Regions from separate parts of the Hyphomicrobium sp. MC1 genome, predicted to be linked through region 1. Evidence: predicted binding sites of a transcription regulator. Region 1 holds the regulator's gene; the other holds the start of a gene.
The links. The regulator LexA, encoded in region 1, represses DNA repair genes until DNA is damaged. The targets are predictions, from matches to a motif close to TGTTCNNNNTGTGTTCNG.
Positions count from the first base shown of each region.

Region 2: a site for LexA is predicted at 2,769-2,786, ahead of HYPMC_RS19225 (PA0069 family radical SAM protein). Genes of this name have one in related genera too.

Region 1 is NC_015717.1:2,715,481-2,720,521, forward strand. Features, by position in the region: gene HYPMC_RS24265 (hypothetical protein) at 393-530, opposite strand; gene lexA (transcriptional repressor LexA) at 983-1,726, shown strand; gene HYPMC_RS13205 (ComEC/Rec2 family competence protein) at 1,785-4,127, opposite strand; gene gltX (glutamate--tRNA ligase) at 4,199-5,041, shown strand, end outside.
Region 2 is NC_015717.1:4,003,664-4,008,704, forward strand. Features, by position in the region: gene HYPMC_RS19205 (electron transfer flavoprotein-ubiquinone oxidoreductase) at 1-378, opposite strand, end outside; gene HYPMC_RS19210 (uracil-DNA glycosylase) at 518-1,396, shown strand; gene moaB (molybdenum cofactor biosynthesis protein B) at 1,417-1,959, shown strand; gene HYPMC_RS19220 (TIGR04283 family arsenosugar biosynthesis glycosyltransferase) at 1,971-2,678, opposite strand; gene HYPMC_RS19225 (PA0069 family radical SAM protein) at 2,832-3,944, shown strand; gene HYPMC_RS19230 (ribonuclease HII) at 3,977-4,618, shown strand; gene HYPMC_RS19235 (site-specific DNA-methyltransferase) at 4,792-5,041, shown strand, end outside.

The DNA of each region.
Region 1 (5,041 bases):
CAAATGCCACGACCCAGCCGCGGAACCCGTCCGCTTCGTGCTTTATATTTGGTGCAACCGACTCTGCTCCGCAGAGCCGGCCGGTTGCACACGCCCGGAGCTTCTTCCTTCGCGACGCGCCGGGCGGCCGGCGCGCCGTAGGCGTGTCGTCCGGCGCAATCAAAAAGCGGAGCCGGCCGTTGGCGCATGCCCGGATCTTTGTTCATCGCGACGCGCCGGGCGGCCGGCGCGCCGAAAAAATCCGCGCATGGCGGCCGGCTACCCGCAGGGGAGTCGCCATGCGCAAATCAAAAGCTGTCGTTCCGGCGCAATCAAAAAGGAGAGCCAGCCACGATGCGCACATCGGGAGCGTCGTGCATTAAAGCGTCAGAGGAGTTGCGCAAATCTGGACATCAATGCCCGCGCCAGGAGCCGTGCACGCCCGGAACGAAATGACGGCTCATGTTGCCGCCGGTGATGGCGTCGGTCACAAGCGTCCCGATGACGGTGACGATGACCCCAATGATGATTTGAGAAAACAAACCTCGCATTGTTCGCACGATGCTCCACCTCAACGGCAAAAGTATGAAACGCCCGGGTCGATAAACAGACATGCGAGGTCTTTCCGTCGGCTCTTTGTTTGCTGGCGACTCCCCTGCGGGGGAGCATGCCGGAGCATTGTGGGTGCCGGCGACTCTGCTTCGCAGAGCCCGCCGCCAGCACATGCTTGGCTCTTCGTTCTGAAGTCGAGCGAAGGAAGATGCACCACGTATGCGCATCCGGCCGGCTCGCCGCGGGCGAGTCGGATGCGCCAACGAAACTGTGCTTTCAGAGCCGCATGCGCTGGTTCGTGTTGATTATTGACTTGCATGGGTTGCAGAACGAGACGAGAACGGTTAGGGTACATACACGATTTGTACTGTAAATGAGCGGGCGGTCTTTCGGTGGTCAGCGTCTCAGCCCGCCGCGCTTGCCAGCCAGGAAAGGCTTGAGACGAACCGCTATGCTCACCGAAAAGCAGAAAGACCTCCTCCTCTTCATCCATGCGCGCATGCAGGAGCGCGGCGTGCCGCCATCTTTCGACGAGATGAAGGATGCGCTGGATCTCAGGTCGAAGTCCGGCATTCATCGGCTGATCACCGCTCTGGTGGAACGCGGGTTCATCCGCCGCCTGCCGCACCGGGCGCGGGCTATCGAGGTCATCAAGCTGCCGGACAACCAGGTTGGCTTGCCGTCCGCGGCACCGGGTGCCAACGCGGCCGCGGCACCGCAGCGGGGCTTCCAGCCAAGCGTGATCGAAGGCTCCGGGCCGCCGAAGACGAATGTGGCCACGCCGCCGCCGCCGTCGCACGTCATCGACGCGCGGACGGTGTCGATCCCGGTCATGGGCCGCATCGCCGCCGGTACGCCGATCAGCGCCATTCAGAACCACACGCACGACATTGCGGTGCCACCCGACATCCTGACCAACGGCGAACACTTTGCGCTGGAGGTCAAAGGCGATTCGATGATCGAGGCGGGCATCCATGACGGCGATACCGTCATCATCCGCCGCTGCAATACGGCGGAGAACGGCGATATCATCGTGGCGCTGGTCGAGGGCGAGGAAGCGACGCTGAAACGGCTGCGCAAGAAGGGCTCGACGATTGCGCTCGAAGCCGCGAACCCCGAATTCAAAACGCGGATCTTTGGGCCGGATCAGATCGACATTCAGGGGCGCCTCGTCGGCTTGATGCGGCGGTATTGAGGGGCAGTTCGCCGCCATGCGTCGACGGAGCTAGAGCGACGCGGGGCAGCGTCGATGGCTAACGCCCGCTCTCGGCGTCCGGCTCAGTGATATCTTCCGTTTCGAGTTCCGCCCCCTCCCCCGGATCGACGTCGGCTGAGGTGCGTGTTTGGGGTTCTGCTTCGGCGGTCCGGGCAGGTTCGGCAGCCGGGGCACCCGCCGGGGACGGGGTCTGCAGAATACGGGGTTTCGGCAGCGCTGCCTGCTTTCGCTCCGGCATCTCGCTCCAAGGTCGTTCGCCGCGATGAGCCGCGACCGTTTCGAGACGGATTTTGGGTTCCGGACTGTCGTCGCTGCGGTCGACATAAAGGGCGTAAGCGCCATTGCGCCAGCGATCGAAAACATCGACGACCGTTCGCGGCACGGCGCAATTGCCGGGCTTGGGCGTATCGAGCACAAGCACGTCGGCGTTGAGGCAATCGTCGGTCACGGCGGCGGGATGGCGCGCGACCGCGACGGTCGCGCCTTTGACATGCGCGATGCAGCCGATCGCATCGCAAGTAAAGCCTTTGCCGATCTTGGCATCGCGCGCCGTTCGGGAATCGCCGTCGTATTCGAGCCAGCGGTCGAGATCGTATTTCGTGCCCTTGCCCGGCATGGCGTCGAGCTTGCCCGAGTCATCGCGCACGGCGACAAGCAGACCTTTCTGTCCGATCAGAACGTCAGGGCGCGGCATCCAAGGCGAAACAAGCAGCCCGGCGCCGACAAGCGCAACGCCGAGAAGCCTGATCCGCGTCTGCCAAAGCAAAAACCAGACGCCGCCCGTAAGCATCAGCACGAAAGCCAGTTCGGGGATCGCTGGAATATGTCCGACTGCACCAGGCAACGCGCCGACTTCGTTCGCACACCACGTCATGCCTTCGATGCCCCAGCCCATCGGCTTCAGGCCGAGCCATTCGAGGCCGAACGGCATCAGCACCATCGCGACGAGCGCCGCCGGCATGACGATCAGGTTGCAGATCGGAATGGCGATCATGTTCGCGAGCACGGCATATTGCTGGCTCTGGTGAAAATTATAGGCGGCAAACGGCGCGACCGCGACGCTTGCGATCAGAGTCGAGGCGATGATCTCACCGAAGAAGACGATGACGCGCATGATGGGATGCGGCTTCTGCTCGCGATTGAACAGGCTGCTCAAAAATTCGTGCGAGGCGATCAGCGCCGTCACAGCGGCAAACGACATCTGAAAGCCTGCATCGAGCAGGCTTTCGGGATAGGCCAACAGAATTAGGAACGCCGCGAGCGCAACGTTGCGCAACGCAAGCGCAGGGCGATCAATCAGCATGGCGCCGAAGATGATGAAGATCATCAGCGCCGAGCGCACGGTTGCGAACTGGCCTCCCGAAATCGCGAGATAGGCGACCGCGCTGATGATGCCGAGCGCAGCGGCGATCTTTTTGATCGGCATCGTCAAGGCGATGCGCGGGATCGCAGCGAGGATCAGGCGGATCGAAAAGAAAACGGCACCTGCTGCAATCACCATGTGTAGGCCGGAGATCGAGAGAATGTGGAACAGGCCCGAATTCTTGAAGGCGTTGTTCGTCTCGGCACTGATGCCGCCGCGCTCGCCGGTGATAAGGGCAAGCGCGATCTCGCCGGTTTCGCCAGGAAGCGCCGCACGGATGCGCGCGGCAATCGCCTGACGGATATTTTCGATGGTGCGGCGATACCATTGGACGATGCTATTGGGGTCAACGTGGCCTTCGATCGTCGGTGCTGCGAATGCGTAACCGACGCCGCCGACAGATTCGAACCAAGCGGTGCGCGCGTAATCGAAGCCGCCTGGAAGCGCTGGCTTTGCCGGCGGTGAGAGATTGGCTTTGATGCGGATCTTGTCGCCCGGTGCGGCGCGCGTTTTGGACGACATCGTGCGGATGCGCACGACGGCAGGCGTATCGGCTGCAGCGAGATTTGCGATTTTGGGGTTGGCGATCGTCAGCCGCTGGCCACGCGGCAGCTTGGCCTCGACCATCGTGACGGTGCCTGAGGCTTCGACGCTGTGCAGCGCCTTGGTCAGAACGGGCGCGCGGACAGCTTCGACGCGCAGCTTGGCGATGCCAAAGCCCGCGCCGATCAGAACCAGCGCCATCATCAGTGTCGCGACGAGCGTGCCGGAACGTACTGTCAGGCGCAAAATCAGGGCGAGCGCCAGCGGCGCGAACGCTACGATCAGCGCCGGCTCCATGGGCAGCGCAAAATAGGCGGCAATTCCGGCACCAAGGCAAACGGGCGCCCAAAGGAAAAAGCTCTGCCGTTCAGCTTCAAACAACAGGACAGCGCGGCTCATGCCGTGGTCGGCATAGCCTGGAAATGCGACGTCCGGTCCCCGCGCTTCGACCGACATGCCCTGCCCATGACGCATCGGGAACGGGAATTTTCCGCCCCCTTAACTTGTCCCATCTCACATGCTACGAGCGGAGCCTCAATCCCTCAATGGCAGACAGAACAAAAGGTCCAAAGGCCGAGACCATGACACCCAGCGCGCCCATCGTTCGATTTGCACCCTCGCCCACCGGATTTCTCCATATCGGCGGCGCACGGACGGCGCTATTCAACTGGCTTTACGCACGTGGGCGTGGCGGCCGCTTTTTGCTGCGCATCGAAGATACCGACCGGGAACGCAACAACGAGGCGGCGGTCGCTGCGATCCTCGATGGCGTCAAGTGGCTTGGCCTTGACTGGGACGGCGACGTCATTTCGCAGTTCTCGCGCGCCGACCGGCATCGCGAGGTGGCGAACGAACTACTGGCGCGCGGCGCCGCCTATTACTGCTATTCGTCGCCCGCCGAGATCGAAGCGGCACGTGAGAAAGCCAAAGCCGAGGGGCGACCGCAGATTTTCCTATCGCCCTGGCGTGACCGCGATCCGAGTGACGCACCGAAGGACGTGAAGCCCGCTGTCCGCCTCAAGGCACCGCGCGACGGCGAGACGATCGTCAACGATCACGTGCAGGGACGCGTTGCCTTCCCGAATAAGGATCTCGATGATCTGATCATCCTCAGATCGGATGGCAACCCGACGTACAATCTCGCGGTCGTGGTCGACGATCACGACATGGAAATTACGCACGTCATTCGCGGCGCAGATCATCTGACCAACTCGGCGCGGCAGACGCAAATCTACAATGGCATGGGCTGGACGGTGCCCGATTTTGCCCACGTGCCGCTAATTCACGGCGCGGACGGCGCGAAGCTTTCGAAGCGTCATGGCGCGCAGGGCGTCGAAGAATATCGCGACATGGGCTATCTGCCGGTGGCATTGCGCAATTATCTCGTC
Region 2 (5,041 bases), 1.3 Mb from region 1:
TGCGCCGAGGCTGACGATGTAATTGCCGTGGTTGTGCATCAGCGGCGGCATCGGCCAGTTCGGCAGGCGCAATTTGCCCGCGGGGCCAAGGACCAAGAACACGTCTTCTGTAACGGGCGTTTCGACAGGCGCGCCGCGCTCTTTCCAATCGGGGATGAGACGATTGAGACCAATCGGATCGATGACCGCGCCGGACAGAATATGGGCGCCGACCTCGGAGCCCTTCTCGACCACCACGACGGAGATATCGGACCCTGTTTCGGCTGCTTTCTGCTTCAAGCGGATCGCTGCGGCCAGCCCGGCAGGGCCAGCGCCCACGATCACTACGTCGAAGTCCATTGCCTCGCGGGCCGGCAGGTCGGCGGCGTCAACGGCCATCATCACCTCTTTTGGATGTTCGAAAGTCCATCGGTTTCGATTAGGTTGCGGGAGGGAAAGCGTCAAGTTGACCAATAACGCGCCATAGTCTGTTGCCGATGCGTGCAATTGACGGCGCGCATCTTTATTGTCGGCCCCAATGACGAACTCTTACGATAAAGACGAAATGCTGGCGCTGCTCGATTGGTTTCAAGCCATGGGCGTCGATGCGGCCGTTGGCGAAACGGCGCACGATTGGCTGGCGCGCGGAGATGAGGCGCCAGGGGCCGGTTTTTCCTGGCCGGAACGCGACGCGCCGGAGCGCGAAAAAGCCGCGCCGACCGCCCGTCCGGCAGCACCGTCACAATCGGCGCGACCGGGAACCGCGCGAAGTGCGCCGGGGCTCGATCCGAGCCGACCACGCGCCGCGACGCCGCTCGGCGCCAGCGAAGCCGAAACGGGCGCCCGCCGCATCGCGCGCGCCGTCACATCGCTTGAAGGGCTGGAAGCAGCGCTGCAGGCTTTCGACGGCTGCGGCCTCAAATCGACGGCAACGAAGCTGTGCTTCTATCGCGGCGCGCCGCAGTCCGACATTATGTTCATCGGCGAAGCGCCGGGACGAGACGAGGATTTGGCGGGCAAACCGTTTGTCGGCCGCGCGGGGCAACTGCTCGACAAGATGCTTGCCGCAATCGGGCTGTCTGAAGCTGACGTGCACATCACCAATATCGTCTATTGGCGGCCGCCTGGAAACCGCACGCCGACGCCACAGGAAGCGCTGTCCTGCCGGCCTTTTCTCGAACGGCAAATCGAGCTTGTCGCGCCGAAGATGCTGGTCGCCGTGGGCGGCGCGGCGGCGAAGGAAGTGCTTGGCGCAACGGAAGGCATCATGCGGCTTCGAGGCAGATGGCGCGAGGTGCAAGTCGGGGAGCGTAAAATCCCGGCTATCGCCACGTTGCATCCGGCGTATCTACTGCGAACACCTGCCGCCAAGCAGCTCGCGTGGATGGATCTGCTACAAATCAAGTCGAAGCTTTAGACAACACAACGAGGCTTGCCATGGCCGGCATCGACGCCGAACGCCAATTCGTTCCCATCCGCATCGCAATCCTGACGATGTCGGATTCCCGCACGCTCGCGGAAGATACATCGGGCGCCTATCTCGAGCGCGCCATTGGCGAAGCGGGACACGAACTCGCCGACCGCAAGCTCGCGAAAGATGACAAGGCACAAATCCGCAGCATCGTGGAGGGATGGATCAACGATGCGTCCGTCGATTGCGTCATCACGACTGGCGGGACGGGCTTCACGGGACGGGATGTTACGCCGGAAGCGGTGAAGCCGCTGTTTGAGAAGGAGATCGAAGGGTTCGCGATCCTGTTTCACATGCTGTCGTATCAGAAGGTCGGCACGTCGACGATCCAGTCGCGCGCATGCGGGGGCGTGGCGCGCGGAACCTATATTTTCTGTCTGCCGGGCTCGACGGGCGCATGCAAAGACGCCTGGGAAGGCATCCTCAAGCTCCAGCTCGATATGCGCCACAGGCCGTGCAATTTCATCGAAATCCTGCCACGGCTCGAAGAGCATCGCACATCGGCGTGAGACAAGCGCGCTTAAGCGCCGGTTTCGACCTTGCCCTGAAGACGCGCGATCATGCTGACCGGAATGCCCGCGCCGTACAGCATATGACAGATCTGGTTGCGGAACGATCGCGAGAGATACCCGTCGCGCCGATAACGCTCCGCCGACGTCACGGCATTGGCATCGAGAATTGTGAGGCGCCGGCGTCCGATACGGCGCGCCAAGTCCAGATCTTCCATGATCGGCAGATTGCGGTAGCCGCCGACGTCATCGAACAGGCGGCGCGGAATCAGCAAGCCCTGATCGCCATAAGGCACGCGCAGGAGCTTACAGCGCAACTGCACGACCAGTTCGAGCAGCCGCGGCGCCAGGCCCTTGTCATCGAGACGGAACGTGAAGGCGCCCGCGGCCATCGACCGTTCGCCGAAATCGACGCGGCGCATGAACGACGTTGCACTGCGTTCCCAGCCGTCTTCCAGGACGGTATCCGCATTCAAAAAAAGGAGCCAAGGAAAGCGGGCGATTTCAGCGCCCTGGGCCAACTGGCCGCCACGTCCGGGCGCGCTCTTGACGATATCGGCCCCGGCCTGATCGGCTACCTCAGCAGTCTTGTCCGTCGACCCGCCATCGACGACGATGACCTGCTTAACGAGTCCGTCCACTGCCGCCGGAACCAGGGCAGACAGCGTCGCCGGTAACGTATGTTCAGCATTCCGAGCGGGAATGATTACTGAGATCATTCTCTTTTCCTGACACGTCAATCCGCGCACGGCAAGGCGCGCCGAGTCGCGGGGCTTAACCAATCGCAATGGCGCGGTTTGGCTGCCGCTTGTTCTTTCTTTGTTCTTTGTTATGTGCTATTGGCTGATCATATTCAGCAACGACCTCGAACAATGGCGCCCGACCGAGACCATCAGAACCCCCTCCCCGCCCCTCATGCCGTCGATTCGGAGCGGCGGCGCGGGCGGGGCGCACGGACGAATAAAACCGGCCGGTTCGAAGCCGAGGTCCACGAAGCCTTCGACGACGGCTGGGAAAGCCTCGGCGATCTCGACGCCTTCAAGACCGAGGTGATCGAAGAAGCCGCAAAGTCGATCATCTCCCACAACGACAGCCCGGACGTTTCGTTCGAAAGCTCGATCAATCCGTATCGGGGGTGCGAGCATGGCTGCATTTATTGCTACGCGCGACCAAGCCATTGCTATCTGGGGCATTCGGCGGGCCTCGACTTTGAAACGAAGCTCTATGCTAAGCCGAACGCCGCCACTCTGCTGGAGCGTGAATTCAAGAAGCCGAGCTACCGACCGCACACAATTGCGCTCGGCGGCAACACCGACCCTTATCAGCCCATCGAGCGGGAGCGGCGGATTACGCGCTCGATCCTAGAGGTGATGGCGCAGACAAACCATCCGGTCGGCATCATCACGAAGTCGGCGCTGGTGGCGCGCGACATCGATATCCTGGCGCCGATGGCCGAGAAAAATCTGGCGCGCGTCGCGGTGTCGATCACCACGCTCGACCGCCGCGTAGCGCGGGCGATGGAACCTCGGGCCGCGACGCCGCCGAAGCGTCTCGAAACCGTGAAGAAGCTTGCCGACGCCGGAATACCCGTCACAGTCATGGTCGCTCCGATCATTCCCGGGCTGACCGACCACGAGATCGAACCCATCCTGGAAGCGGCGCGCGATGCCGGTGCTTGCAATGCTGGATATGTGCTTCTGCGCCTGCCGCTCGAAATCAAAGATCTCTTTCGCGAATGGCTGGCGGAAGAATTTCCAAACCGTGCCGACAGAGTGATTTCGCTTTTGCGATCGATGCACGGCGGGCGCGATTACACACCGGACTTCGGAGTGCGCCAGGTCGGGCGCGGACCATATGCGACGCAAATCGCGCTGCGCTTTCGGCTGGCCAAGAAGCGTCTCGGTCTCGGCGAAGAACGAGTTGCCTTGCGAACCGATCTCTTCCTGCGTCCCGGTAACGGTGGACAACAGCTCTCCCTGCTTTGACAGCTTGATCTGCGCGATGACCAAACTGGCGAATGAAAATCGCCGATTCGCGCATCAAGCCGACGTTCGAACTCGAAGCTGCCGAACATCAGCTCGGGTTTCGGCCGATCGCGGGCGTTGACGAAGCCGGGCGCGGCCCGTGGGCGGGACCGGTCGTTGCGGCGGCCGTCATTCTCGATCCCGATAAAATTCCAGCGAATATCGACGACAGCAAAGCGCTTGATGAAGAGTCCCGCGCCTATCTCTTCAATCGCATCATGAAGGTCGCCATCGTCGGCGTCGGCATCGCGGAGGTCGATCGCATCGATCGCGATAACATTCTTGCCGCGACGCTGTGGGCGATGGCGCAGGCCATCGGGCAACTCGCCAACGCGCCGAAGCTTGTTCTGGTTGACGGCAATAAGGCGCCGCGGGTCGCGATGACGACGCGAACCATCATCAAAGGCGACGCGAAGTGTCTGTCCATTGCGGCGGCTTCGATCATCGCGAAAGTCACACGCGACCGCATCATGGTACAGATGTCGCGCGATTATCCGGGATACGGCTTCGAGCGTCACAAGGGTTACGGCACGCCGGAACATCAGGCTGCCATCAACAAGCTCGGCGTTTCGCCGCTGCACCGGCGCTCATTCAAGCCCGTGCAGCTCGCGCTCGGCCTCGGCGCCCTCGTCTAAACGATATGTTTTCCGTAAACGGATCAGGTTGCAGATCGAATCAAAAAATATAAATCGCTTGCGCGTCGTTTGAGCGTATCCAAGCCCGATTCCCATGATGTACAAAGCTCGGCAGCCCGTTGCGTAAGTTGATGGCGGGCGCTCAGTTCATAGTAGCGTACAGGTTCGAGTTCATGGGTTCGCGTCGCGTCAAGGGCCGCTCGGAAAGCGGAAAGATTCTTATTGGTGATTGCATTGCTGAGCTGAAGAAGCTCGAAAGCTCCAGCGTCGATCTCATCTTCGCCGACCCGCCGTATAATTTGCAGCTTGCGGGCGACCTCCTCAGACCGAACAACACAAAAGTCGACGGCGTCGACGATCAGTGGGACAAATTCGACGACTTCGCCGCCTATGATTCCTTTTGCCGCGCCTGGCTTGCCGAAT